3 regions of the Pseudarthrobacter sp. PvP004 genome follow, and region 3 is predicted to be linked to each of the others. Evidence: riboswitches for the same ligand, from Rfam matches in the RefSeq annotation. Region 3 holds a riboswitch; each other region holds the start of a gene.
The links. A riboswitch is a leader RNA that binds a small molecule or an ion and turns the genes downstream of it on or off. The one in region 3 is predicted to bind cyclic di-AMP.

Region 1 (9,682 bases), 1.4 Mb from region 3:
TTCCTTGACCGCGCCCGAGTACTCGCCGATTTCGTCCTCCGTCAACGATGTCCGCTTGAGCAATTCGTCCTTCCACTGCCGCGCAGAGACGGTGTTGGTGACCAGGATCAGTGTGGTGGTGGAGGACGTGGCCATGGCTGCCGCGCCTACCAGCGTCTTTCCCGCACCGCAGGGAAGCACGACGACGCCGCTGCCGCCGGCCCAGAAGTTCTCCGTGGCCAGCTTTTGGTAAGGGCGCAACTGCCAGCCGCTTTCGTCCAGCATGATCAGGTGTGGTTGCCCGTCCACATAGCCGGCAAGGTCCTCAGCGGGCCACCCAAGTTTGAGGAGCAACTGCTTCAACTGTCCACGCTGGGAGGAATGCACCACCACCGTTTCGCCGTCGATCCGCGGCCCCAGCAGGGGAGCGATCTTCTTGGCACGGATGACTTCTTCCAGCACCGGATAGTCATCGGTCCGCATCACCAGCCCGTGCTGCGGATCCTTCTCAAGCCGCAGCCGGCCATAGCGGGACATGGTCTCTTCCACATCGATCAGCAAGGCGTGCGGCACGGGAAAGCGCGAGTACTTCAGCAGCGTATCCAGCACCTGTTCCGCATCCAGCCCTGCCGCCCGGGCGTTCCAGAGACCCAACGGCGTCAGCCGGTAGCTGTGCATATGTTCCGGGGCGCGCTCCAACTCGGCGAACGCGGCGATGGCGTGGCGTGCCTCGGTAGCGAGCTCGTGGTCGACCTCCAGCAGGATGGTCTTGTCACTTTGTACGATCAGCGGACCGTCGGTCACTGTTGAATCCTCACTTGCGCAGTTCTCAGGGACGGCGCTGTTTTCATGTACGCAGTTCTCCTGCGGGTTCCACATCGATGATCCGGTGGATGGACAACACCCGTTCGGTGTCCTTGGCGGGATCGAACACCCTGACACGCCCACCGGAGACGGATACAGGAACAACGGTTTCGGTGTTGGCATTCCCCAAGCTGTCCACCACGTTCATGGTGACCGCCTGTTTGAGCCGGATGGCCGTCTGCAGTGTCTCCAGGCCCAGCTGGGTGGACGCCTCGCCCGCCGCTTCAGCCGGGACGGCGCGGTGTTGCCGCAGGACCGAAAGCTGTGCTTCGACGTCGTCGTCCGGCGGAGCCATTCGGGGCGCCGAGTAGACAGGCCGTGCGCTGCCCGGCACCGCCGTGGTCCGTTTGAAACGCACGACGGCGGGCTCGGCCTCCTGCACGGCAGGCGAGAGTCCCAGCTCGCGAAGGACACGCGCAGTCTCGCGCGGACTGGCGGAGGACGTCAGAACGGTGGGGGCGATGCGCACCAGGCTCAAGACGGACGTCCGGGCCTCGCGCAGGAGATCGGTGATGGCAGTTTCGTCGTCGCTCTGGATGAAGCTGGCACTCGTGCCGATACGGAGCCGGCCATGCCGGGACGCGGTGTCCTGGACAAGGTACTCCAAAGGTTGGGGCACGTCCGTGGCGGAATGCTCACGAAGGAACGCCAACAGCGATTCCGCATCCTGTCCGGCGTCGAGCGCCCTCCGGATGGTGGCGGCTGAGAAACGGTAGATCGACGCCGGGCCCTGCCCCTCGGCGTCGGCCATCAACAGCAAGGTCTCGCTGAGTTCCGGCGCAAGGTAACCGGGCGCCACGGCCGTGAGATCTGCTTGGAGGAGGATGTGGTTCACCGCAGCGGGCAAATGTTCGCCGAGGATGGTCATGGCTTGTTCCGGCTGGCCGTCAGCGATGGCCGAACCCAACTGCGTCAACGCACCGGATCCCATCAGGCCAAGGATCGTGGCTTCCTCAAGGATGCCGCGCACCAGGGAACTGAACCGGCGGGACATCCGTGGCTGCGCCCACTCGGCCCGCTGCAGCACGGCCCTGGCATCCAGGACGGGCGCCTTCCCGTCCGGCGCTGCGGCCTCCACAGTGAGCTCATTCAGGATCTCCAGGACCCGCCGGCGCACCACCGGGGCGTCGGGCCGTTGTGCCTCCGCGGATAAGGCGTTGATGGTGGTGCCTGCCGCGCCTTGATGGGCGGCCGACGACGACGGGCCAGCGAGAGGCTGCCCCACCAATGAAGGTGCCCGCTCGCTTGCCAGCCATGCGTTGACCAGCCACAGCCACTGTTCCTGCCGGGGCAGGTTGAGCCATTCGAGCGACGGTGGCTGTACCCACGTGGAGCTGTCCACGTCCAAGCGGAGCAGCCCTGCCATGGCGCACAACTCCAGGAGGATGGCCGTCTCATGGGCACCTAAACGGATGGACTCTGCCAAACGCCGCAGTTCGCGCACGCCCACACCGCCGCTCCGAAGGGTAGCCAGAGGCTGCTCCCGGACTGCGAACAAAAGCTCAGCCGCCAGCCGCAAAATCTCGGCGATGGCCCCCATGGCAGCATTGCGTCGCAGGGCAGCACTCGTATGGCCGAGTTCCGGAACCGGTGGGGCGAGCGTGAAATCATCCACGATTGCACCACCACGCAAGGCAAGGCCCACGCTGTGGGGCAGCTCCACGTGGCCGGCGTCCAAAGGGACCAGCAAACCCCGCGCCAACAGCCAGTCGATGGGCCCCACATCATGGCTTTCGTGGGTGACCGAAGCCCGGCGCTGCGCCTGGGGTACTGCGCCCATGGCCCAGCTGCCGAACTTGTCCAACAAGGCCACCGTCCGGTCGGGTGCCGTGGCCAGGATGGCGCGCAGGTTCTCCGGAGTGGAGGTCCAGCGCTGCAAGGCCAGGGCCGCGTCCATTGGAGTGCTGGCGGGGTGGATACCGGCACCGCTTTGATGAAGCTCGGCCACCAACTGCACTACCCGCTGGGCAAAGGCCGGTTGTAGCCGTACCAGTTCTGTATAGCTCCGCCCAAGACCCGCAGGGTAGATTCCGATGACGTCTTTGAGGCTGCCCACCGGAAGGTAGAAGCGCTGACGGGACGAGGTTGCCGGCGAGCCGGTGGGCGGATCTGCCCGATGTACCAGGGCCAGATCCTGCAATTTGGCGAGGATGGGGTCCAGCGCCGAAAGGGTGGAACCCGCAATGACCTTCTTCAGCCCGGCCGAGGAAATACTGTGGCCGGTATCGGCATTGGTGCACAGGTGCAGTGTTTCCAGGACCTGCATCTCGGGCTTGTTCAACCGTTCCAAGGCACGTTGGACACTGACCCGTGCGCTCGCCCTCGCAGCCAAAGCCGGGAAGTCAGGCGCCATGGGGGAGATGAGGTCCGGTCGCGCGGCAAACAAGGCCCGCAGCGAATCGTCGCTGCGCGCTTCGAGTTCCTTGCTGAGCGCGCGTATCAGGGACATCAATCCAACGTTACCGCCCCCGGGCCCCTCGTGCCTGTCAGTGGGGCCGTGGGTTACTGCCGGCGGCGTTGGCGAACAGAGTCAAGCACCAGAACTACGGCGAGCATGAAGGCTACGGGAAGTCCGTAAAGGGCCGCCCACGTTACCCACACCGGTGGCACGCCCCCGTTGAATGCGACAGCCATGACCGTGCCCACGGCAGCCAGGGAGATGACGGCAATGACGGCGGCGATGATCATGATGGGGCGGCGGTAACCCGGGGAAGTCATGCCAATAACGCTAGCAGCAGCACGCGAAGCCGATTCATGGAAGCAACTGTTGTCATCTTCGCGTACCGCGTGGTCGCGGCAAAGCGGGAATAGGGGGTCCGGCAGGATAACCTTGAAGGAACAGACCAACACGGACCGGGCTGTCGCCCTCGATCCCGCAGATAACTGTGGATGCGGTGAATGGCCCGACGTGTCTCCCAAAGCAAGAACGAAGAAGGTTGATTACGTGCCTACCGGCAAGGTCAAGTGGTATGACAAGGAAAAAGGCTTCGGATTCCTCGCGGCTGAAGACGGCCAGGAAGTATTCCTGCCCAAGACGTCCCTGCCCGCGGGCGTAACGGAGCTCAAAGCCGGGACCCGCGTGGAATTCGGTGTGGCCGACGGCCGCCGTGGAGCACAAGCACTTGGACTGCGTGTCTTGGAGAAGACGCCGTCCATTGCCAAGGCCAAGCGCATGAACGCCAGGGACCTCGCGCCGATGGTCCAGGACCTGGTCACCGTGCTGGACAATCTCTCCGGCTCCCTGTCTTCAGGCAAATACCCCGACGGCAACAAGGCCAAGGCCATCAGCATGGCACTGCGCAAGGTTGCCGACGAGCTGGAAGCCTAGGACCGGCCATGACATCGGAATCCGCACAGGACACCAAGGCCGTCCCTGACGCTGCCCAGGCTCCTGCAAACGGGGACGCCCCCGCGCGGAAGCCCGTCGCGGCCAAGCCCCGCGCCGGTTTGCCCGTGTGGCGCACGGGCAAGCCGGACGCGTTCCTGGCTGCCGCCGTCGATACTGCACGTGAGGCTGTTGAAGGCATCGCCAACCCGGGCGAAGTCGGCTCGCACCTGGGCGCCAAGTCGGAGGGGGACCGTGTGGTCACCCATCTGTTCGAGTCCAGGCTCGCCGGCTACGGCGGCTGGCAGTGGTACGCCGTGGTGACCCGTAACTCGCGCTCCAAGATCGTGACTGTCAGCGAGCTTGGTTTGTTGCCCTCCGAGGATTCCATCCTGGCTCCTGAATGGGTGCCGTGGGCCAAACGCGTCCGTCCCGAGGATGAGACGCCGCTGGTCGAAGAGACCGTTGAGGATGTCACGGAAGCGTCCGTGCAGGCGGCCGAAGACGAGGCCACTGAACCGGCTGATGAGGCTGCTGAATCCGACGAACCCGAAATCGCCGACGAAAGCGCCGACGACGACGAAGCCGGGGCTGAATAGGCGTTGCGGAAACCCGGAGTGACCACATCGAAGGCGGACGCTGATGTCCACCTTTAGGTCACTCGGAATCCTCAACTACCGCATCTGGTTCTTCGGTGCGCTGATCTCCAACATCGGCACGTGGATGCAGCGCACGGCGCAGGACTGGTTGGTCTTTGACCACCTGACCGCGCACGACGCCGGTGCCATGGGCATTACTCTGGCGCTCCAACTCGGTCCCCAGCTTTTCCTTGCTCCGTGGGCGGGGCTGCTGGCTGACCGTTATAGCCGGCGGAAACTTCTCCTCATCACTTTGGTGGCCATGGCCCTGCTCAGCACGGGGCTGGGTGTGCTGGTGCTGCTGGGGGTCGCCGAACTCTGGCACGTCTACCTCTTTGCTTTGATGTTGGGAATCGTGACCGCCTTGGACGCTCCCGTCCGTCAGACGTTCGTCTCCGAGCTGGTTACCGACGATTACCTGCCCAACGCGGTGGCCCTCAACAGTGCCTCCTTCAACGTGGCCCGGATGATCGGACCCGCTGTCTCGGGCGTGCTGACGGTGGTGGTGGGTCCCGGCTGGGTGTTCCTCATCAACACCGTGTCCTTCGTGGCCATGTTGTGGGCGCTCAAACTCATTCCTGCGTCATCGCTCCGCGTCCAGCCCCGTGCGGCGGCGGGGAAGGGGCGCATCCGGGAGGGGTTGCGCTACGTCCGGAACAGGCCGGATATCCAAGTGGTCCTGGTGGCCATCTTCATTGTGGGCACTTTCGGGCTCAACTTCCCCTTGTTCATCGCCGCGATGGTGGGAACCCAATTCGGCATGGACGCGGGTGCGTTCGGAGCGTTGAACTCCGTCATGGCCATCGGATCCGTGACCGGTGCACTGCTGGCTGCCCGACGCGGACGGCCGCGCCTCAGGCTGATCTTCGGCGCCGCTGGCGGCTTCGGCATATCAAGCGCGCTTGCCGCCCTGGCCCCCAATGCTGTGCTCTTCGGGCTCGCCCTGGTTCCCTGCGGCCTGTTCGCCCTGACTTTGATCACCAGCGCCAACGGTTACGTGCAATCCACCACGGAGGCTGTGATGCGCGGGCGGGTCATGTCCCTCTATATGGCCATCTTCATGGGCGGCACCCCTATCGGGGCGCCGTTGGTGGGTTTGGTGGCCAACGTCGGCGGCCCCCGATGGGCAGTTGGCGTCGCCGCGGTTGCCGGCGTCAGCACCGCCGTCGTGGGTTTGCTGTGGATCATCCGCGCCAAGCAGCTGCGGCTCCGCTTTGACCGCCGGGCCCGCGGACTGAAGCACTTCCGGGTGGAGTCGCTGCTTGCCCGGCCGGATACGGACGACGACGGCGCAAGCCGGCAGGGCGGATAGCCCACCTTAAAAAGCGGCGGCGCCGTCCGGGAGCTACCCGCACGACGCCGACCAAAGCCCGTGGTGCTACTTCTTCAACTCGCCCACAACGTAATCGATGCTCGCGAGCAGTGCCGAAACGTCGTCCGGCTCGATGGCGACGAAGGTGGCGATGCGCAGCTGGTTGCGGCCGAGCTTACGGTACGGCTCGGTGTCCACCACGCCGTTGGCGCGCAGGACCTTGGCGATGGCTGCGGCGTCAATGGAGTCGTCAAAGTCGATCGTAGCGATGACGTTGGAGCGGTCCTCGGCGTTGGCAACGAACGGCGTTGCGTACTCGGATGCCTCGGCCCAGGAGTAGATACGGTTGGCGGAGTCTGCCGTGCGCTTGCTGGCGAAGTCCAGGCCGCCGTTGCTGTTGAGCCACTGCACCTGGGCGTCCAAGGTCACCAGGGTGGACAGCGACGGGGTGTTGTACGTCTGGTTCAGCTTGGAGTTGTCAATGGCGGTCTGCAGGTCCAGGAAGTCCGGGATCCAGCGGCCGCTTGCCTTGACCCGTGCCGCGCGCTCCAGGGCGGCGGGGGAGAAGAGGCCCAGCCAGAGGCCACCGTCGGAAGCGAAGTTCTTTTGGGGCGCGAAGTAGTAGACGTCCGACTCGGCGACGTCCACGTCCAGCCCGCCGGCTGCCGAGGTGGCGTCCACCAGGACGAGGGCGCCTTCGTCAGCCCCCTCGACGCGCTTGACGGGGGCGGCCACGCCGGTTGACGTTTCATTCTGGGGCCAGGCGTAGACGTCAACGCCGGCTTCGGCCTGTGCCACCGGGCGGGTGCCGGGTTCGGACTTGATGATGGAGGAAGCATCAAGGAACGGTGCCTTGTTGGTGGCGGCGGCGAACTTTGAGCCGAACTCGCCGAAGGAGAGGTGCTGTGCCTTCTGCTCTACCAGGCCAAACGCGGCCACGTCCCAGAACGCTGTGGAGCCGCCCACGCCGAGGACCACTTCATAGCCTTCCGGAGCGCGGAAGAACTGGCTGAGTCCTTCACGGACCGAACCAACCAGGTTCTTGACCGGAGCCTGGCGGTGGGAAGTGCCCAGGATGGTGGTCGATGCGGCAGACAACGCTTCGATCTGTTCCGGGCGAACCTTGGACGGTCCAGCGCCGAAGCGTCCGTCCTTGGGCAGCAGGTCGGCGGGAATGGTGATGCTGTTGTCGCTCACGTGGCGCTCCAATGGGTGTCGGCTAGAGATGGGAGGTGGCATGGGGCATCAACTGCCCCTTCGACACCCCAATTCTGCCTGACACGGCCCGCGCGCAGGAACCTGCGGCCGTCATAGTCCGCTACGTGGAATGCGGGCTCACCGAATGCGACCGGAATTATCCAGAGTAATTCCAAATAAGCTAGGCTGGTGGTTGGCGTTCAGGGGGCGGCGGTGCACACCGTCCGCCCTTGCTAGGGACGCGGTACGGTGGAGATTACGCAAGGAACTGCGTTCGAGGAGAGCTGAGCTGGATGACGGATCTGATCGATACCACTGAGATGTATCTTCGGACCATTTTGGAGCTTGAAGAAGAAAACATTGTGGCTCTCCGGGCGCGCATTGCCGAACGACTGCGCCACTCCGGACCCACTGTTTCCCAGACCATTGGACGCATGGAGCGCGATGGCCTGGTGATTGTGTCCAACGACCGCCACCTGGAACTGACTGAAGTGGGACGGAAGCGCGCCACCGAGGTCATGCGCAAGCACCGCCTCGCGGAGCGCCTCCTGGCCGATGTGATCGGTCTGGACTGGGCCTACGTGCATGATGAGGCCTGTCGCTGGGAGCACGTCATGAGCGAGCGGGTGGAGCGTCGGCTCTACGAGCTCCTGGAGCACCCCACGGAGTCTCCCTATGGCAACCCCATCCCCGGACTCGAAGCGCTTGGTGGCCTTGCCAGCCAGCCGTTCCCACGGCTCGATGTCAACCTTCTGCAGGCCATGGACGGCTATGCCGCGGATTCCCGTGTGGTGGTCAGCCGCCTCGCGGAGCCCATCCAGGTGGAGCCAGAGCTCCTGACCCAGTTGGACGAAGGCGGAATCCGTCCGGGCGCAAGTGTCTCGCTGGAGCGCGTCGGCGAGTACATCTCAGTACGGGTCCCCGGTATTGAGGGCGCGTTGGAGCTGCCTCCGGAAGTTGCCGCGCACGTCTTCGTCTCACTCAGCTGAGCGAAGCCCCAAAGCACCGTGTCAAACCTCACTTTGCCCGCTTCGGCGCGCGTGTGACCTGCGGTTTTCCGAAAAAGATGATAAAGGCCTCCTTCTCTCAGCGGCCTCCTGTTGATAACGAATTTATTACCGCAGGCCTTCATCCCCTATAGTTATCTACTAGCGCTGATACCAAAGCGTTACCTGATCCGGAGCCGAGCTCTGCCAGCGGATCAGGTGTGTCACCACCACTGGCAGAGGCGGGGGAACCACAAGCGGCTGTCTAAAGAAGCAGCCTTGGGGTGAAGTCCGCAGCAGAAGTGCCCACGTATGCAAGTCCCTCTTGGGATACCTGTGTGCCGTGAGCGCCTCGTGCGGACCGGGTCTTTGTACTCTCTGACCCGAATCCGACAGCTAACTTCGCAGGCTTTTGAGAGAGGAACAGAGTTTGACATCGCAGAACGTCAGGGGTCGCCGCCGCGCGTCCGGCCCCGCTGCTGAGCTGCGGCCAGCCACCGTCGTAACGGAGATCCGGCCCCGCGACACCGAGCGTCAGGTGCGCCGCCGTAAGAGCCCGCTGCGCCAGGTTGCCGACTTCGCTGCTGCCAGCGGCGTCGGGCAGAAGGCCGGAGTTGCGCTTGCCGCCACCGGGCTTGCCCTGACTGTCGGCCTGCCGGCTACAAGCCCCGTCATGGCCACGTCGGAATCAGGACAGACCGAATCGGCCCTCGCCGTCGCCGCCCCCGCCGGCAGCCAGCCCGAGGTTTCCGCTGCCGCGTCGGCCAAGATCGACTTCAGCCGCGCCGCAGTCGCTACTGCCGCGGACCCCGATGGAAAGCTGAAGCAGCTGCTCAGCGCCCAGTCTGCTGGAAGCATCCAGCGCGCCTCATCCGTTGGCACCATGGCCAGCCCCCTTGACACGCTCACCACGGCATCCCCCTTCGGTTACCGCATCAGCCCGCTCACGGGTGGTGCCGGTGACTTCCACCGCGGTCAGGACTTCGTAGCCCAGTGCGGCACGGCTGTGCACGCCGCAGCTACCGGCAAGGTCACTTTCGCCGGATGGCACGAGTACGGCGGAGGCAACCGCGTGGTGGTCGACCACGGCAATGGCCTCGAAACCACGTACAACCACCTGTCGTCCTTCACCGTCCAGGTAGGACAGACCGTGAACCGCGGCGACACCGTGGCCCTGAGTGGCACCACGGGCGCTTCCACCGGTTGCCACCTCCACTTCGAGGTCCAGGTCAACGGTGAAGTCGTAGACCCCATGGGCTGGCTCTAATCCCAGTCGATGGTCGCCTCTCGCATTAGCGAGACGTGCCGTGACCTGAATGTGACATTCGGGTCCAACTGTTGTAGCGTACAGAGCGCATCGGCTTTTTAGGGGGCCGATGCA
Region 2 (9,682 bases), 1.2 Mb from region 3:
AGCAGGTGCTGCTCTCGCTCCCCAGGGACAACGGGCCAGTGGACCGTTCCCTGTCCAACGGCGACTACCGTCTGGTAGCGGTCGAAACCGCGTACGGCGACGTGATTGTGACGGGCCTGCCGCTGGCGGACAAACAGAGTGCGGAGGCCTCGCTCGTGTGGACCATGGTGCTGGTTTCGCTGGGCGGCCTGGTGGTGATCGGCCTGGCCGGCACCGTGATCATCCGCCGCACCATGCGTCCGCTGGAGCAGCTCTCCGAAGTGGCCACGAAGGTTTCGCGGCTGCCTCTCGACGCCGGTGAGGTGGCACTTGCGGTGCGCGTACCGCCGTCGGCTTCTCATCCCGGGACGGAAGTGGGCAGTGTCGGCTATGCCTTGAACCAAATGCTGAACAACGTCTCCAGCGCTTTGGAAGCCCGCCAGGAAAGCGAAACGAAGGTGCGTCAGTTCGTGGCCGATGCCTCGCACGAGCTGCGGACTCCCCTGACCGCCATCCGGGGCTATACCGAGCTGCTGAGGATGACCGAGAACTTCACCGAAGACGGCCGGAAGTCGCTGGCTCGCGTCCAAAGCCAGTCCGAGCGCATGACCACGTTGGTGGAGGACCTGCTGCTGTTGGCGCGGTTGGACGAGGGCCAACCCGTGAAAGTTGAGGATGTGGACCTCACTCAGTTGGTGATCGAGACGGTCAGTGACGAGAAAGTCATGGCACCCGATCACATCTGGCAGCTCCAGCTCCCGGACGAGCCCATCACGGTCCGCGGCGACGCCACGCAACTGCATCAGGTGCTGGCGAACCTGCTGTCCAACGCCCGCAAACACACCGACCCCGGCACCACTGTGGTCACCGGCGTCATGCTCTCCGCCGATGGCAGCGCCGTGGTCAGCGTGACGGACAACGGCCCCGGCATTCCGGAAGATTTCCAGGGCCGGATTTTCTCGCGATTTGCCCGCGCCGACGCCGCACGATCGGGCTCTGAAGGCACCTCCGGACTCGGCCTGTCCATTGTGGAATCCATTGTTTCAGCTCACGGCGGTAGCGTGGAAGTGACCTCACGGCCGGGGCGCACGGAGTTCGCCCTTCGACTTCCCACGGTGAGCACCGAAGGCCTGTAACGAATCGGGCAAGGCGACTCACCGGCGTCGTGATCTCTGTTACCTAAATGTGACTTCTGCGGAAACCTCCTGTACCGTCGAAAGGGTGGGTCGCCCCTAGCAGGCCCACATCCGGGATGCGCCGAGCTCTGCCACTTCCCGGAGTCCGTTCTTTCTCCGAGGCAGAGACGGGGGACCCAGAGTCTCCGGGCCAGGCTTTTTGCCGGCCCTTGGGGTGAAGCCGCAGCGTGATGCGCGGCCGGATGACCTCATCCGAACCCGACAGCTAACTCCGCAGGCGCTGAGAGGTAATCACATGTCTGAATTTAACGATCAGACGCGCCCTTCCGCGCGTCGCCGCGACGAGAACAACGCACCGCTCACCAAGTCGCAGTCCGTCCTCAAGAACGCAGCCCGCCAGGGTAAGTCCGGCCACCGCATGTCCGTCGTAGCCGGTGTCGTGGCAGCTGCACTGGGCGTTGCATCGCTCGGAACCGCCGCCAACGCCGCACTGACCCTCCCCGAGGCAAGCCGCGTAGCCGGAACCCAAGCGAGCGCCCAGGTCAACTCCAACAAGTCGGCTGAGATCTCCGCTTCCCTGAATGCTGCCGCCGAAAAGGGCGCAACTGACAGGGCCGCTGCTGACGCTGCTGCCAAGGCAGCCGCTGAGAAGGCCGCTGCCGAGAAGGCTGCCGCAGACCAGGCCGCCGCCGCACAGGCTGCTGCTGAGAAGGCTGCCGCCGATCAGGCCGCCGCACAGGTTGCTGCTGAGAAGGCTGCTGCTGACGCTGCCGCCAAGCAAGCAGCCGACGCAGCTGCTGCCGCCGCCGCGGAAGCCGCAGCAGCTGCTGCAGCACCCAAGGCTGTTGACGACCCCGCTGCTGCCAAGGCCTATGCACTCAGCATCCTGGGCAACTACGGCTGGGGCGCCGGTGAAATGGCTGCCCTGAACACGCTGTGGGAGAAGGAATCCAACTGGAAGACCACGGCGATGAACGCTTCCAGCGGCGCCTATGGCATTGTCCAGTCCCTGCCGGCCTCCAAGATGGCCACTGCCGGCGCTGACTGGGAAACCAACTACCAGACCCAGATCAAGTGGGGCCTGAACTACATCAAGGAGCGTTACGGATCCCCGTCCGCCGCTCTGGGCTTCCACTTGGCCAACAACTGGTACTAAGCCGAGCCGCTTGATCGCCGCGCCCGTTGCCGCCGTTTGCACCAGTACCAACTGGAGCGAATGGCGGGAGCGGGCGCGGCTTTTGCCGTTTCACAGCTGTGGCGCATGGTTCACAGCTCCAGCACGTGGTTCACAGCTCCAGCACGTGGTTCACAGTGAGGTCACAGCTACCGCCTAAAGCGTTCATAATCGGCGGTCCCATGCTGGATACATGACGCTCACAGGTCCCACCACCAGCGCTTTGGCACGAAGGACTCATTCGGCTCGCTTGCGTGGCGCGGCGTTGCCCACTGGTCACCCGGCTCTCCTCCAAGGCCAGACGGGTCCGAGCCCCCAGCCCCGGCGTCTCCCCGTTGACACCAGTGTTGTGGTTCCCGTCCTGGACCTCACCGTCCCTGTCTACAACGAGGAAGCGCGCCTGGAACACAACCTCCGCCAGCTGCACGGGCATCTGACGAGGTCCTTTCCGCACACGTTCCGGATCACCGTGGCGGACAACGCCAGCACAGACAGCACGCTGAGGATTGCCGAGCGCCTTGCCCGTGAACTCCCTGAATTGACGGTGGTCCGGTTCCAAGAGAGGGGACGCGGGAACGCTCTCCGCCAGGTCTGGCAGTCGTCGCCGTCACCTGTTCTTGCCTACACGGAAGCGGATCTGTCCACGGACCTCTCCGCGCTGGCGCCCCTTGTGGCACCGCTGATCTCCGGCCACTCGGACCTCGCCATCGGCACGCGTCTGGCACCGGGTTCCCGTGTCACCCGCAGTCCGCATCGTGAGTTCATTTCGCGCAGCTACACCTCGCTCCTGCGGACGGTCTTGGGGGCTCGTTTTTCCGACGCCCAGTGCGGCTTCAAGGCCGTCCGCGCCGACGTAGCGCACAGCCTCCTCCCCCACACCACGGACGACTCGTGGTTCTTCGATACCGAACTTCTGGTGATCGCTGAACGCTGTGGTCTGCGCGTCCATGAAGTACCCGTCGACTGGACCGACGACGCTGACTCCCGTGTCGACGTCGTACGAACCGCCCTGGCCGACCTGCGCGGTATGGCGCGCCTGAACCGAAACCTGCGCCGCATTCCGATCCACGAGCTTCGGCGTGAACTGGGAGTGAAAGCGACGTTGAGGGGCAGTCTGTCCCGGGGCGTGTTCCGGACCTTGACGTGGACCTTGGCCTACGCTGTGGTCTTCCTTCTGGTCCGCAACGCCACGGACCCTTGGATGGCGAGCGTCGTGGCGTTGCTGCTCACCACTTGGGTAACGCGCCCGTTCCGGCGTTACGTGATGCGGGGAAGCAACTTCTGAGCGCTACGCCTCCGGTTCGGCCTCCACCGCACGCCGGACCGCTGCGATGGACGCTGCAACATCCCCCGCGTCCGTTGACCAGTTGCTGACCGAGATCCGCAGGATCTCCCGGCCGCGCCAGGCCGAGCCCGACATCCACACCGCGCCCTCGGCCATGAGCCGTTGCGTGACGCGGTGCGTGCGGTCGTCGCTGCCGAAGCTCACCGAGACCTGCGTAAAGACGACATCATTGAGGACCTCGACGCCCGGGATTGCCGCGAGGCCCTCAGCCAACGCACGGGCGTTCGCCGCAAGCCGCTCAACCATGGCGATCACTCCATGGCGGCCCAACTGCCTGAGGGCGGCCCACACGGGAATGCCGCGGGCGCGGCGCGACAACTCGGGAACCTTCTCGAAAGGGTCCCCCGGTCCGGCGTCCGTTGCGATGAAGTAGCTCGTGTGGATGCTGAACGCCCGGCGAAGTGCTTCCGGGCTCGCAACGATCGCCAAGCCGCAGTCGTAGGGAACATTGAGTGTTTTGTGTGCATCGGTAGCCCAGGAGTCGGCGCCCTCAACACCAGCCAGCCGTTCCCGCAACGTTGGGCTGACGGCCGCCCACAAACCAAAAGCACCATCCACGTGCACCCATGCCCCGCGTTCATGGGCAACGGCCACAGCTTCCTTCATGGGGTCAAAGGCGCCGGAGTGCAGGTTACCCGCTTGCAGGCAGACCAACGATGGCCCGGGTTGCTCATCCAGGGCAGCCGCCAGTGCCTCGGGCAGAATGCGACCCTGCTCATCAGCGTCCACTGGAACGCAGGCCCCCAACCCGAGATACCGGAGCGCCAGGTCAACGGCCGCGTGCCGCTCCCGTCCCGCGAAGGTGGTGATGCGCGGAGCACCCGAGAGGCCCAAGGACTGAAGATCCCAGCCCGCCTGATCCATAAGGTATTGGCGGCCAGCGGCCAGTCCCACGAAGTTCGCGGTGGTGGCCCCGGTGGTGAAGCCGACGTCGGAGGTTGCGGGCAGGTGCAGGAGGTCAAGAAGCCAGGCGGCGGCGGATTCTTCGATGGCAGCCGCAGCCGGAGTGGCGAAGCGGAGTCCGGTGTTCTGGTCCCATGCCGAAACCAGCCAGTCGGCGGCCATGGCGGCGGGCAGGGTTCCACCCATGACCCACCCGTAGAACCGTCCGGACTGGATGGCCATCAAGCCCGGTTCGGCCAGGGTGGCAAGCTCGTCCACCACATCAGCGGCTTCAGTTGGCCCGTCCGGGAGGATCGATGCCAAGCTCGCGGCCACCTGATCGGCGTCGACCGCGGGACGGACGGGGCGGTCGGGAACCGACGCCAACCAGTCCGTCGCGTGCACCATGGCCCGCTTCAATGCAGCACTGTACGCCTCCGGCATCGCAGACATGCGCACAGCCTACGCTGGGTTTCCCGCTTGGAACAGCCCGCTCAGGAACAGCTACAGCGTCAGCGTCAGGAGGTGACCGCCGTCGTCGTCCTTCGCCGCGGTGACGGTGACCGCCGAGTAGTCCGGGATGCGCCACATGCCCGGCTCCAGCTCCGCATTGTGCCTGGCAGCGGCCTTGCCCACCACAACGGTCCGCATCCCCGCAGCACGCGCCGCGGCGATACCGGCAGGTGCGTCTTCAAAGACCACGACGTCGGCCGGGTCGGCTCCCAGCAGCGCCGCCGCCTTCAGGTACCCCTCAGGATGCGGTTTACCGCGGGTGACCGACTCGGCAGTGACTGTTGTGGACGGCATGGTGAGTCCGGCCGCCTGCATGCGGATCTCAGCAAGGATGCGGTCCGCCGAGGTGACCAAAGCGATGGCGTCATCAGGAAGCCCCGCCAGCAGGTCTTCTGCCCCGGGGAGTGCGATCACGCCGTCTGTCCGGGAACGTTCCATCTGGCCGAGCTCGGCAGTCAGGGCGTCGAAGTCAGCGCCGGCTGGCGCATACCGGCGGACAGTATCGCCGGCCTGGACGCCGTGCGAGGTGCGGAGGATCTCGTCGAAATCCAAGCCGTATCGCTCGGCGAACTCCAGCCACACTTGCTCAACGATCGCCGTTGAATCCACCAGTGTGCCGTCCATGTCGAAAAGGACGGCGCGGACGGTCAGTGTGGGTGGCCCGGTGGGGAGGGCGGGCTCGGCAGGTTGGGTCATGGTTCCATCCTGCCGCACGTCCGGGGTACAGCGCCGAAGTGTGACTTGGCCGAAGACTGCCTAGCCGTTTGGCCGCTGCGGGATGTACTGGATCGCCCACTTGTTGCCGTCGGGGTCAGCGAAGTAGACGAAGTGACCCCAGTCCTGGACGTCGATGTCGCTGACATCCACGCCGTTGGCTTTGAGTTGCTCGTGCGCCTTGTTGATGTCCGCCACCACCACTTGAAGGCTTGGCGCTGTGCCTGGAGGAGCGTCGCTGAGGCCCTCCCCGATGGCGATGGAACACGCCGACCCCGGCGGTGTCAGCTGCACGAAGCGGATGCCGTCCATGGGACGTTCATCGAAATCGGCGTTGAAACCAACCTTGTTGACGTAGAAGTCCTTCGCGCGATCGACGTCGGACACAGGGACAAACACCAGTTCAAGTTTCCAGTCCATGCGCCACAGGCTAGCGGGGGGCGTCGAAAACGGGTAGGGGTGTTTGATTTCGATAGCCTAAGCCGTCCTCTGCGGTCTCTCTTTCCTGAATACGAGGGACATGAGGGAAGCGCAAGCCAGGGCCCCCACGCCGCTGATAACAAGAAACTCGACCAAGGGCGAATGCAAGGCAGTGTCGTCAGTGAACGCGCGGACGTGCGAAATGGCGAATCCCATGGCTGCGTCTGGAAAAACCAACAGGGCGGCCGGGGTGCCGTAACAATACAGTGCGCGAGACACGGGTTGGATCACTCCGATGGCGCCCGGCTTTCGTACCAGAAACCAACAAACCGCAGCAGAGACCCCTGTCCACACGAGGAACCACAAGATGTTGCCTAGGTTGGAACCGCCCTCAAAGGCCCCGTAAGACTCGAAGATGCCGAGACCGGAATACTGCGCGGACGTAACATAAACGGCGAAGGATCCGAGTGCCCACGGAATCAAGGCAGCTCCCAGCAGGACCCACTTACGCACGGCATGTCTCGGCAACGGCGCCATCTTCAAGCGTTTGAATTCCAACATCAGTCTGTCTGGTTGGGTCCGCAAAGACAGTTGTACCATCCCCGGCCACCTCCGCATCATCAGCTTGACCGCTCGTCGGCAGTTCCAATGAGAGTTGTAATCCGTCCGAGCCTCCGTCCAGCAATGCAGTGGCATCGCCCCCATCCTTTGAAACTTCTACGGTCGATTCCTTGACATTGGTTGTTACCGAATCGGACGACTCTATGTCGGGTTGCGCGGCAGCAGCCGAGTCTTGGCCCGCGGAGACCACCGCCTCCTGTATGACGGCGGCCGCCGTCTCAGCAGTTTCCTTAACGGATTCATCATGCTCACTGGCTTGCGCAGCCGCTGGCACCACAAGGGAAATGGCGATGGCCGAAGCACAAGCGAGCGCAGCGAATTGTTTCAATCTCATTCGTCCCCCATCACAACGCGGAGCGGAGGGTCCGCCCACTATTGAAGTGAGCCAAGGGCACGAATCGTGACGGGAACCACAACGGGGAAGACTTAGTCCGTTATGAGCAGACACGAGTCAAGGAATCCGAATGACGACGAGTACTGCCGGCACATCGCGTCACTGCACCGCGTGAAGCGGCAAGCAAGCAACCTTCGGAGCAAGGCGGCATGTGAGCCTACCGCAGTTGCGATAAGCGCACCACAGCTCGGGAATAAGAAAGGGGACCGTGAATGCCTTAACCCGCCACGCCGTAGAGGCGGTCGCCGGCGTCGCCCAGGCCGGGCACGATGTACGACTTTTCGTTGAGCTTCTCGTCAATGGAAGCCAGAACGATCTTCACGTTGGCGTCGGAGAGCTCTTCTTCCAGCTTGGACAATCCCTCCGGAGCGGCCAGCAGGCAAATGCAGGTCACGTCCGAGGCACCGCGCTTGAACAGGAACTTGATGGCCTCGCGCAAGGTGCCACCAGTTGCGAGCATGGGGTCGAGGACGAAGATCTGACGGCCGGTGAGGTCCTCGGGGAGGCGCTCGGCGTAGGTGATAATGTCCAGGGTTTCTTCGTCGCGGGCCATGCCCAGGAAGCCGACCTCAGCAGTGGGGACCAGCTTGGTCATGCCCTCGAGCATGCCAAGGCCTGCGCGCAGAATGGGGACCACAAGCGGAGTGGGTTTAGTGAACGCCGTGCCCACGGTTTTGGTGACAGGTGTTTCGATCTCGACTGGCTGCGTCTTGACCTCGCGGGTGGCTTCGTAGGCCAGGAGGGTGACGAGTTCTTCAGTGAGTTGCCGGAAGACCGGTGAAGGAGTGTTCTTATCCCGCAGAACGGTGAGCTTGTGAGCGACCAGCGGGTGGTCCACGACGAGTGTGCGCATCCCCCAAAACTATCATTGAGACATGAGCGCCACCGAGCCGTATCACGCAGATCACCTGGCCTGGATGGGCCTTGCCCTGGACGAAGCCCGGTTGGCGTTGAAAACGGACGACGTGCCGATTGGCGCCGTGGTGTTGGGGCCCGACGGCGGTGTGCTGGGTTCCGGACGCAACGAACGGGAGGCTCACGGGGACCCGACGGCTCACGCGGAGATCGTCGCCATCCGCGAAGCTGCCGCTGCGCTGCGTCAGCTCGCTCACGATTCGGGCGCCTCTGGCGACGGTTGGCGGCTTGAGGATTGCACCTTGGTGGTCACCCTTGAGCCCTGCGCCATGTGTGCCGGGGCTATTGTCCTTGCCCGTATTCCCCGCGTCGTGTTTGGCGCGTGGGACGAGAAAGCCGGTGCCGTGGGGTCTGTCTTCGATATCCTCCGCGAGCGCCGGCTCAATCACTGGGTGGAGGTGTACGCGGGCGTTCGCGAGGACGAGTGCGCTGCCTTGCTCAGGGACTTCTTCGCTACACACCGGGTACCGGCCGTGGAGCACCGCCCCGTCTGATCTTTCCAAGTGGGAGCACATCATGTCTGTCTCTTTCAACCACACCATCGTCTATGCCACGGACAAGCACCGTTCGGCGGAGTTCCTGGCCCGCATCTTGGGGCTTCCGAAGCCGCAGCCCATGTGGTCCTTCGTGACCGTGGCGTTGGAGAACGGGGTAGCGCTGGACTTCCTTGAGGCCTCCGGGGAGATCGCCCCGCAGCACTACGCGTTTCTGGTCAGCGAGGAGGAGTTCGATCAGGTCTTCCTGAGGATCACCGCGGAACACATCCCCTATTGGGCCGATCCTGCCCGTTCCCGCGAACAACAGATCAACCACAACGACGGCGGCCGTGGGATGTACTTCTGCGACCCTGACGGGCACTTCCTTGAGGCGATCACCAGGCCGTATGGCTCGGGCTGAGCTGGTTCGTTGAAGGCGTCAGCGTCCGGCGGCCTCATCCAGCGCGTCGATCCGGATTTGGCGTGATGCCGGGGTATCTAAACTGAACGACCTGAAATCGCCGAGTTCGTCCCGAATCCATGCTTCTACTTGCGTGATTCTTTCGCGGACCGCCTCTGTCGGCTGATCGAAGGTCCACGCCGCGATCCTTTCCTTGCCGGGATCGTACTGCCAGAGCCCGATGATCCTCCCACGGTCCAAGATGGGATGGTCCGGGAGGTCGGCCTGCAGCGCGAGCGTGGAGCCCAGGACGCTCTTGCCCCTGTCCTCGTCCGCAAACATGTCTGCCGAGTTCCGCCTGAGGAGGACCAGTGAGTCGGTGCCTGCCAGCAGCTGGATTTGCTCGTCACCGGGCTCTTCAAAGTCAGCTAAGCGTTCGACGTCGGCGGGCAGCATCCACAGGATCTCACCGCACGCTGTGGGCACTTCCACTGCGCCAATGGCGGCGAGCGCCTTTTTGCTTTGAGCCACGGTGAACGCAGTGAACCACTGACTCTGTTTGAAGGTCGCTCCCCCGGTCCAGCGCAGGTAACGTTCGAGCAAAAGGCGGCGGGCGCCGTCGTCGTCCAGTTTGCCGGGCGGAAGGCCCCATTTGGTGTAGGCGTAGCGCTGCTGGTCGAGGCGGCCGTTGACGGGGACGCGGCGGATGCGGC
Region 3 (9,682 bases):
GGGCAGGTTGTGCGCCTCGGAAACGGAGTGGTGTGCCACGTGGCCTGCAGCGATGTTGAGGCCGGCGGCGAGTGCGGGGTCGCGGTCGAAAGCGGCCTTGACGCCCAGGTTGGCCAGTGCCACGGCGTAGCGCAGGGTGACGTTGGTCAGTGCGTACGTGGAGGTGTTCGGAACAGCGCCGGGCATGTTGGCCACGCAGTAGAAGATCGAGTTGTGGACCTTGTACGTCGGTTCCTGGTGGGTGGTGGGGTGCGTGTCCTCGAAGCAGCCGCCCTGGTCCACCGCGATGTCCACCAGAACCGAGCCCGGCTTCATGCGGGCAACGAGGTCGTTGGTGACCAGCTTGGGTGCCTTGGCGCCGGGGATCAGGACGGAGCCGATCACGAGATCTGCGTCGATAACTGACTTCTCGATCTCGTAGGCGTTGGAGGCTACGGTCTTCAGGCGGCCCTGGTACAGGGCATCCAGTTCGCGGAGCCGGTTGATGTTGATGTCCATGATAGTGACGTCAGCACCGAGGCCCAGCGCCATGGCGGCGGCGTTGGTTCCCGCAACACCGGCGCCGAGGACAACAACCTTGGCCGGGCGCACGCCCGGTACGCCGCCCAGGAGGACACCCTTGCCGCCGGCCGGAGCCATGAGCGAGGATGCGCCGACCACGACGGACAGGCGGCCTGCGACCTCGGACATCGGGGCGAGCAGCGGAAGGGTGCGGCCTTCCTGCACGGTTTCGTAGGCGATGGCCGTGACGCCGGAGTTGATGAGCTCGGCGGTGAGTTCGGGTTCTGCGGCGAGGTGGAGGTAGGTGAAGAGGATGAGGCCCTTGCGGAAGCGGTGGTACTCGGCCGCGATGGGTTCCTTGACCTTCATGACCATGTCCGCGCGGGCCCACACGTCATCTGCTTCGTTGACGATTTCGGCGCCGGCGATCGAGTATTCCTCGTCGGTGATGCCCGAGCCGAGGCCTGCGCCGCGTTCAACCAGAACGGTGTGTCCGTGGGTGCGGAACTCGTGGACGCCAGCGGCCGTGATGGCTACGCGGAACTCGTTGTTCTTGATTTCTTTGGGGACGCCGATGATCATCTGTGGGCTCCATCGTTAGCGGCCTCTTCGGCCGAAAATGTGTTGCGGGCTGTGATTCCAGAATAAATCCGGCTGTGAGGCAGGCGACATGGACTCCGAGCAGCCAGCACGCCGGAACCCCGAAAAGTCAAGGTTCTGCAGCGATAATGCTCGACATTTGTCGAGGACTGAAGCGTCAAGTGTCGCCTGCTGTTGGTACGCTTTCGGGATGCAGCAGGACGTGGAACAGATCGTTGAACGCGTGGCCTTGAAGCTGGGCAGAGGACTGTCCCTGGAGGACCTCGACGGCGTTCTCCTGGCCTACAGCTCCAACCAATCCCACGCCGACCGCGTCCGGGTGAACTTCCTCCTGAGCAAGCGGGTCCCCAGCGACGTCAGCGCCTGGCAGCTCGCTCACGGCATTGCCACGGCGGTGCGACCCGTCGTGGTTCCCGCCAACGATGAACTCGGCATGTTGGGCCGCGTCTGCGTGCCGCTTTTGGTCCGCGGTTTCCGCGTGGGGTACTTGTGGGTCCAGCTGGACCTTGAAGAACAGAGTGCGACGGCGATACTCGCTGAGTTGCCCGGCGTGCGTGACGAGCTGGACCTGTTGGCGGGCTTGCTCCTTGATTCCAATACGGCTGAATCGGAGTTCCGGCGAAGGCGTGAACAGGAGTTTCTCTCAGCTTGCGGCGGCGAATCGAACGCTGTGGCCGCCGTCGCGGGTTGGAAGGAAATCCAGGGCCGCGGTCCGTGGCAGCTGGTGACCATCCTCGACCCTGATGGCGCGAGGTCCGACGTCGATCCCATTGCCGCTACCTTGACGCACCGTTCCGCGGCTTTGCAGTCCACTATCGGCGTCAACGCTGCCCTGTTCAGCGCCGGAACGGAGACGCATTCGGTGGTGTTGTTCCGCGAGTCGGGCGGCCGGGCGGACCACGCCCAAGTACTGGTGCACTATCAGCTGGAGCTTGCAAAACGCGCGGGCCGCAAGGTGGACAGGGTGATCCTGGGCATCAGCGAACCCTTCCAAGTCATCCGGCAGCTCTCGGGCGCGTACCGTCAATCAAAGGTTGCTGCGCAGGCGGCTGCAGTGGACCAGCCCTTGGGAGAGTTGGTGGACAGCCGGACTGTTGGTGTCTATCAACTTTTCGATCGCTTGGTGGCGCCCGGCGGCTGGGATGACACAGGATCGGTGCATTTTCGGACGCTTGAGGACCACGACAAGAACGGCGAACTCCTGCCCGTCCTGGAATTGCTGTACGACAATGACGGCTCAGTTCAGGACGTCGCTGCCAAACTTCATCTCCACAGGAGCAGCATCTACAACAGGCTCGGCCGGATCCGCCAACTCATCGGTGCTGATCCGTTGAGTGGCGCGATCCGGCTCGAGTTGCATGCGGCCCTGAAGGCGCGGCGCTGGGCGGGGCGGCCGCGCATCTGAAGGGTCCTTACGAGCGCCGCAGACGCTGGCAGCTCCAGCGCCCCATCCGGCGGCGGAACGTGGCAGTCCGGCTGCTGCTGCAGTGCCGGCTATGCCATCCCACATGAGTGGAGGTACGGGGCAGCCGGGTGCTCACTTGAGGGCCGTCCGGGCTGCATCCAGGATGTCCTGAAGAGTCGACTCGCTGGGCTGGGGGGCCGAGGCGGCCTGCGGCTTGCTCGGCCGGGGCTTGGAGGTCGGGGTTGCAGTTTCCGTTGGTGTGGGTGTCGGAGTGGGCGTGGGCGTCGGCGTGGTTGTCGGCGTCGGGGACGGCGGCGTGGTGATCGTGTCCGACGGCACCTCGCTCGGCGCAGGAGCCGGCTGCGTGGGGACCGGGCTGGCAGCGCCAGGCGCGGCCGGGACAGAGGACGGTATGGCTGAAGGAACCCATACCGGGTCCGCGAGGGATACCTTGGGGGTCGCAGTCGACGACGGCGACACGGCCTGAGGTGCTTCCGCCACCGTTGCCGGCTGGCCGGCCTCCGAAGTCTCCGTTGCTGTTGACGAAGCTGACGGCGATGACGCCGTGGAGTAGGACGCCCTGGGCGCGGGCGACGCCGAAGCCGAGGTGCGGCCGTCGCTGCCACTGGCTTCCTGGACCGGGGTCTCCTGGCCGAAGAAAGGAAGCTCAAGGGCCTGCCCCAACGTTCCGGCCGTCAACACGAGGCCAAGGGCACCGGCAACCACGGCCATGCGCTGGCTCATGTGTTTGACCGACGCGGCTTTTCGCAGCGCGGCATGAGGTTCGCGGCCAAATGAAGACCCCGCCCCGAAGTTGGACCTGGTTGCTGTGCGCGCGGCAGGCTGTCGAACGTCCTTGCGGCTGGCCAAGGACGCCGAGGCCGTTGCGGCTGCAGCAACCTGCGCCGGGGACTTGCCGCGCGGCGACTCCGCGCGGGCGGCCACCACTGGAATAGCTGCGGTTGCGGGTTCCGAGGTCTCAGGCTGCACCACTGGAATAGCTGCGGTTGCGGGTTCCGAGGTCTCGTCTTCCTGGGAGCCCTGTGTCGTGGCGGCTGGCGGCACGATGGGAATGGCCGCGGTGGGAGGTCCCGGTGTGGTGGACGCCGGCGCTGCAGCCTGAGCGGCCTCAACGGCGGGAATCGCCGCAGTTGCCGGTTCCGCCTGCGCGGGCTGCTCGGTCGCGGACTTTTCGGGGGCCGATAGTTCGGGCGCGATCACAGCCTGGGCTGCCCTCTGCCGCTCGGCCGCACGAACCTCCGCACGAGTGGCGGGCATCGCAACCGTGGGCATGGCCGCAGTGGCGGGTTCCGGCGTCGTGCCTGTGTTCGTTGTGCCTGTCTTAACGGCGTTTTCGGGCGTCGCGGCGTCCGCCTGCGCGCTGGTGAGGAATCCGCTGGGTTGGGCCCGACGGCGTCCGGTTGGCTTGGTGCGCTCGCCTTCAGTCTGGGCGCGGCGCGGCTGATCCATGGTTGGGGACATGGTGGTTGCCTCTCAACGCCTTCGAGGTTAGCTGTCGGGTTCGGACGAGGCCGTCCGGCCGCCTAAGCGGCTTCACCCCAAGGACTTGAAGTAAGTCCGGGAACTTTTGGGTCCCCCGTCTCTGCCGCGGGTCTGGCGGATCCCGGATTGCGGCAGAGCTCGGCGTCAATCCGGAAGCGGCCCAGCGGAGATACGGGTCGCCCTACGACGGTACATGAGCCGGAAAGTAAAGTCACATTAATGTAACGGGCGGTAGGTCTGAGCAAGCGAGGGGGTTCTATGACTTAGGCTTCGGGGCTGGCGCCGGGGCAGGTAGCTCATGCTGGATCTTCTGGATCGAGCGAGATATCCATGGCCTAACACTAGCTTCGGCGTGCACCGGCAGGTAGACATTGTCTATGGACCTGCCTGTGATGCCACCCGTCTCGCCCATGCTCGCCAAATCCGTTCCGACAATCCCCGATGTTGGGCACTACGAGCCCAAATGGGACGGGTTCCGGACCATCGTCTTCAAGGATGGCGACGAGATCGTCCTGGGCAGCCGCAACGAGAAGCCGATGACCCGCTACTTCCCCGAGGTGGTGGAGGCGCTCAGGAAGAACCTGCCGGACAAATGCGTGATCGACGGCGAGATCGTCCTGATCGAGGGCAAGAGGCTCGAATTCGAGGTACTCCAGCAAAGGATCCACCCCGCCGACAGCCGCGTCCGGATGCTCGCCGAGAAGACCCCGGCGTCCATGATTGCGTTCGACATCCTCGCGCTGGGCGACGAGAACCTCATGGACAAGCCGTTCTCCGAGCGCCGCGCCATCCTGGAGCGTACGCTCGCCAAGGCCGATCCGCCAGTCTACGTGACGCCCGCGGTGACGGATCTCGAGCGGGCGCAGGAATGGTTCGTGCAGTTGGAAGGCGCGGGACTGGATGGGGTGCTGTCCAAGCCGTTGACCGGGGCCTACCAACCCAATAAGCGGGTGATGTTCAAGACGAAGCATGAGCGCACGGCAGACTGTGTGGTGGCGGGATTCCGTTGGCACAAGACCGCGAAAGTTGTGGGGTCGATGTTGCTCGGCCTGCACGATGACACGGGCCGGCTGCATCATGTGGGAGTGGTGGCATCGTTCCCTATGGCCCGCAGGGAGGCTTTGGTGGCAGAACTGGAGCCGTACCAGGTTGAACTCAGCGAGCACCCGTGGGGTGAGTGGGCCAACCAGGACGAAGCTGCCGGGGGTTCACGCATGCCCGGCGCCCAAAGCCGGTGGAGCGGGGGGAAGGACTTCTCCTTCGTGCCCCTGCGCCCCGAACTTGTGATCGAAGTAAAGTACGACTACATGGAAGGCGACAGGTTCCGGCACACCACGCAGTTCCGTAGGTGGCGGCCGGACAGGACCCCCGAGAGCTGCACGTACTCGCAACTGGAAGAGCCTGCCGACTACGATCTCGGGGAAATCCTGAGGCTGCCCTAGCCCCTACTCTTCGTGGCCTTGGTCGCTGCTCATGCTGCCCTCGGCCGGTGGGGTTTCGCCCGGAGGCACGCCGCCGCCCGGCTCCAAGCCTGTGACATTTCCGTCGAGGGGATCAGGGTTGGCGGAAGCGGCGGGGTCATCGTCTTCGTCCTGGCGCATGTCTGGATCGTCGTGGATGCTGTCGGCATCGGAGGTGGTGTCGTAAGGCCCGGTTGCGCCGGTTGCGCCGAAGCCCTGGGTTTCTTCATTCGAGTTTTTGTCGGTCACGATCAGCCCTTTCGTAAGCAAGCTTACTATTGTGCTTGCTTCGTCAGCCTAGCCGGGACGTGCTGACCCAACAAGGGGCACCCAAGCCATGGGGCGGCGTCGTACTTTACCTTCAGCGGTGGGGAGTCGTGGCGGTGACAAAGCTCCGGATGGCATCCGCCACAGCCTTGGGACGCATGTGCTGAGCCACGTGCCCGACGCCCGGGATTTCCACCAGCCGCCCCTGGGCCACGGCCCGCGAAAGCCGGAGCGACCATTCGGGGCCCGCCACATGGTCCCGGCTCCCGCGCAGAACCAGCACCGGAACCTGGACTCCGGCGAGGCGTTTCTCCGTGGGGTATTTCATCATGACCGGCAGTTCCGTGAGGTACCAGCGAGGGCCGCAACGGACGTAATCGGACATGACGATCAAGTTGGACGTGGGGCTCTCGCGGAGTATTCCGTCCAGTGTCAGGGCCAGCGACTGCCGCCACACATTCTTGTGCCGCGAATCCACCACCGGCCCCATCAGTACCAACTGCCTGAGCTGCTCGGGGGCGTGCAAGGCCGCTTCGATGGCAAACTGCACGCCCATGGAGTGACCCACCAACACGTAGGAATCGATACCGCGGGACTTCAGGGCCTCGGCAATGAACGCGCCGTATTCCTCCACTGAAAGCTGGCGCCCAGGCTTGGGAGTCCCGGCGAAACCGGGAAGGTCCAGTGAATACGTGGGCGCGCTCGCCGCGAGGTCAGCATGCAGCCGTGCCAGATATCGATGCGACACCCCGATGCCGTGGATCAGGATATATGCGGGCTCGGACATGGGCCCGGCGTCCGGTTCCGGCGCAGGCGTGCCCTCGGTCCAAAGAATCCGGCCGGTCAGGCCCAAGACTTCGACGTCGGCAGAGAGTAGCGCGGTCATCTTTGCTCCTGCTTTCACTGAATTCCCAATTGTTGCAGGAAAACCGGTGCGCCCGGGCCACTCAATTCGTCGTCCCTCACGGGCCGTCCCGACACGGCAAGAAGCAGCGCGATCGCCGGCCCTTCAACTGCGGGACCATCCCCGTGGTCAAACGCGGTGTCGGTGGCAATCAAGCGCCAGCCCTGCGCGATCTCCTTGCCGCCGCCCATTTTGGTTGTAGTCCTGAGTTGGTACTTGAGGGCGGTGGCAACGTGGACAGGAGGGTACTCGCGGCGGATTCCGAGGGGGCGCCGGATATCCTCTCCGTGGACGAACGCCTCAACCAGCCGGGTAGCCAAGCTTGCCGGCGGACCCGAGGTCCGCGAAAGCACCGCGCGCAGCCCGTTCAACGTCTGCGCAGGCTCTCGTGTCTTTTCGCGCTCCACACCTACGGCGTTATCACGGTCAAAATCCATTCGGGAGGCAACCAGCCGGCGGATGAAGCTCAACCTCGTCGTCTTGGCGCTGTCGATTACGTGAGCCAGGACGTCGTGCACGTTCCAACCGGCACACAGCGACGGCGTCTGCCATTGAGCTGCCGGAAGCGGCTCCAGATCCTGCAACAGCGCACGGCGCTCCTGGTGCACCACGGGCCAAACGGTCGAAGAGGAGCTTGTTGCCATACCGCTATTGAACAGCATGCTGGTGATGTGGGGTGGCTAGCTGTGGGAATCGGTGGATTCGTCAGCTCCTGCGCTCGCCTCGGCCTGCTGCCTCTTCTTCTGCGTTTCCAGCCAGGCGATGATGGCGGCCTGCCGGATCCGACGATGCGTTCCCCGGTACTCCACCGGTATTTCGCCGCGATCGGTCATGTTGCGCAGATAGGTGTGAGAGATGCCCGCGAGCTCTGCAGCCTGGGATGTGGTGAGCATTTCCTCGACGCTGCTCACCGTCACCGTTTCGCCGCGGCTCAGTCTTGCGAGGAGGTCGACGACGGCGTCCCTGGCCTCGTTCGGCAGGCGGTGGACCGTGCCATCCACGAACACGGTGATGTCGTTGCTGTCCTGGAGGGAGCGCGCCAGATTCCGGGCGTCGTCGGCGGGCAAGCCAGGAGTGACGCGGGGAGCTATCAATGCCATGGCAGAAGCCTAGCCTGTGGGAGTGGGCTGCCCGATTCGGGGGTTCCCTGCGGGTCATGCCGTGCGCACGGCACTGTTGGCAGGGAACCATCGAAACGGCCGCCCGGGCAAAAACTACTCTGCGTCCAGGTCTGTCTCCAGCAGCTTCACCAGCGCGTCCAGCGCAGCGTCGGCTCCGTCGCCCTCGGCCCGCAGCACCACGACGTCGCCCTTAGCGGCGCCGAGGGTCATGAGGGAAAGGATGCTGGCGGCGTCGAGGGCGTCATCGGCAGGGTCGCCCTGCATGGCGATGGTGACCTCCACGGGCTGCTCGCCCGCGGCTTCCGCGAACAAGGCGGCGGGACGGGCGTGCAGGCCGGAGCGGCTGGCGATGGTGGCTGTGCGTTCGGGCATGGTTTCTCCTTCGACAGAAACAGGCAGGGTTTAGAGGCCGAGTTCTTCGAGCACGGGCAGCTTGGCGCGGACCCAGTCCCGGGCTTCGGTGGCGCTGGGCGCGGAAAGGGCCAGGCGGGCCAGTTCCTGTGCCTGCTCCAGCGTGACGGTTTTCAGCACAGTCCCGACGGCGGCCAGGGAGCGCGCGGTCATGGACAGTGTGGTGACGCCCAGGCCGGTCAGCACGACGGCGAGCGCAGGGTCAGCTGCTGCCTCACCACAGACACCCACGGGCTTGGCAGTACCTTCGCGACCAGAGCTTTCCTGCTCCGCACCTTCGACGGTGAGCTGCACGAGCCGAAGCACGGCAGGCTGCCACGGAGTGTTGAGTTCCGCGAGGGGTCCAAGCTGGCGGTCGGCGGCCATGGCGTACTGGGTGAGGTCGTTGGTGCCCAAAGAGGCGAAACCGACTTCGCGCAGCACGGTGGCAGCAGTCAACGCGGCAGAGGGAACTTCCACCATGACACCCGGCGTTTGGATTCCGGCGGCGGCACACAGTGAGGCGAACCGTCCGGCTTCGGCGGCCGTGGAGATCATGGGGGCCATGACCCAAACGTCTGCCTCGGACTCCGAAGCTGCCCGGGCGATGGCCTCGAGCTGACGCTCCAGGACGCCCGGTGTGGTGAAATCGGTGCGGTAGCCGCGGACACCCAGTGCAGGGTTGGGCTCGGTGGCATCCGTGAGGAAGGGGAGCGGCTTGTCGGCGCCCGCGTCAAGGGTGCGGAGGACCACCTTCTTGCCCGGGAACGCGTCGAATACGGCTTTGTAGGCTGCGGCTTGCTCGTCCACGGAGGGTTCGGTGTCGCGCTCCAGGAAGCAGAACTCCGTGCGGAACAGGCCCACTCCCTGTGCGCCCAGAGCGGCAGCTGCCACGGCGTCTTTGGCTCCGCCCACATTGGCGAGGAGCGGCACCAGGTGGCCGTCCGCCGTCGTGCCGTTTCCGTCGAATTCGGCGAGGGTGGCGGAGGTTTCCGCCCAGGCCGTAGCTGCCGCACGGTGCTCGTCGGTGGGCGAAACGGCAACGAAGCCAGCGGCGCCGTCCACGTACACCTCGGTTCCATCCGCGATGTCGTCAACACCATGGGCCGCAACCACGGCGGGCAGGCCGAGCGAACGCGCAATGATGGCCGTGTGGGACTGCGGGCCGCCGCCTGAAGTCACCAGCGCCTGCACCACCGCGGGATTCAGTGTTGCGGTGTCGGCGGGAGCGAGGTCCTCGGCCACCAGGATGAAGGGCGTGTCGGAGGCAGGAATGCCGGGAGCGGGGACGCCGCGAAGTTCGGCCACGATGCGGGCGCGGACATCCAGGACGTCGGTGGCACGCTCGGCCATGTAGCCGCCCAGGTTGTGCAGCATTTCGGAGACGGACGCGCCGGCTTCCCAGATGGCCCTTTCGGCCGACGACCCGGCGTTGATGAGCTTGGCAGCCGATTTCAGGAGCATGGTGTCCTTGGCCATCAAGGCAGTGGCTTCGAGGACGGCTTTGCCGTCGCCGGAAGCACTGTCCGCG

Region 1: another riboswitch for cyclic di-AMP. It lies ahead of J3A64_RS13145 (M23 family metallopeptidase); the one in region 3 lies ahead of J3A64_RS19960 (hypothetical protein).
Region 2: another riboswitch for cyclic di-AMP. It lies ahead of J3A64_RS14250 (hypothetical protein); the one in region 3 lies ahead of J3A64_RS19960 (hypothetical protein).

The regions. Positions count from the first base shown of each region.
Region 1 is NZ_JAGINL010000001.1:2,937,801-2,947,482, reverse strand. It holds gene J3A64_RS13185 (DNA repair helicase XPB) at 1-783, opposite strand, end outside; gene J3A64_RS13180 (helicase-associated domain-containing protein) at 827-3,292, opposite strand; gene J3A64_RS13175 (hypothetical protein) at 3,346-3,561, opposite strand; gene J3A64_RS13170 (cold-shock protein) at 3,788-4,171, shown strand; gene J3A64_RS13165 (DUF3027 domain-containing protein) at 4,180-4,767, shown strand; gene J3A64_RS13160 (MFS transporter) at 4,811-6,118, shown strand; gene serC (phosphoserine transaminase) at 6,185-7,315, opposite strand; gene J3A64_RS13150 (metal-dependent transcriptional regulator) at 7,609-8,304, shown strand; cyclic di-AMP (ydaO/yuaA leader) riboswitch at 8,487-8,727, shown strand; gene J3A64_RS13145 (M23 family metallopeptidase) at 8,732-9,568, shown strand.
Region 2 is NZ_JAGINL010000001.1:3,180,595-3,190,276, forward strand. It holds gene J3A64_RS14245 (cell wall metabolism sensor histidine kinase WalK) at 1-1,115, shown strand, start outside; cyclic di-AMP (ydaO/yuaA leader) riboswitch at 1,225-1,409, shown strand; gene J3A64_RS14250 (hypothetical protein) at 1,411-2,271, shown strand; gene J3A64_RS14255 (dolichyl-phosphate beta-glucosyltransferase) at 2,483-3,574, shown strand; gene J3A64_RS14260 (aminotransferase class V-fold PLP-dependent enzyme) at 3,578-4,969, opposite strand; gene J3A64_RS14265 (HAD-IA family hydrolase) at 5,021-5,725, opposite strand; gene J3A64_RS14270 (VOC family protein) at 5,786-6,163, opposite strand; gene J3A64_RS14275 (hypothetical protein) at 6,669-7,118, opposite strand; gene upp (uracil phosphoribosyltransferase) at 7,396-8,031, opposite strand; gene J3A64_RS14285 (nucleoside deaminase) at 8,054-8,587, shown strand; gene J3A64_RS14290 (VOC family protein) at 8,610-8,990, shown strand; gene J3A64_RS14295 (DNA glycosylase AlkZ-like family protein) at 9,009-9,682, opposite strand, start outside.
Region 3 is NZ_JAGINL010000001.1:4,365,297-4,374,978, forward strand. It holds gene ald (alanine dehydrogenase) at 1-1,083, opposite strand, end outside; gene J3A64_RS19955 (CdaR family transcriptional regulator) at 1,292-2,506, shown strand; gene J3A64_RS19960 (hypothetical protein) at 2,639-3,988, opposite strand; cyclic di-AMP (ydaO/yuaA leader) riboswitch at 3,991-4,136, opposite strand; gene J3A64_RS19965 (ATP-dependent DNA ligase) at 4,387-5,451, shown strand; gene J3A64_RS24005 (DUF6480 family protein) at 5,455-5,718, opposite strand; gene J3A64_RS19975 (alpha/beta fold hydrolase) at 5,831-6,622, opposite strand; gene J3A64_RS19980 (maleylpyruvate isomerase family mycothiol-dependent enzyme) at 6,637-7,302, opposite strand; gene J3A64_RS19985 (helix-turn-helix domain-containing protein) at 7,321-7,740, opposite strand; gene J3A64_RS19990 (HPr family phosphocarrier protein) at 7,855-8,133, opposite strand; gene ptsP (phosphoenolpyruvate--protein phosphotransferase) at 8,164-9,682, opposite strand, start outside.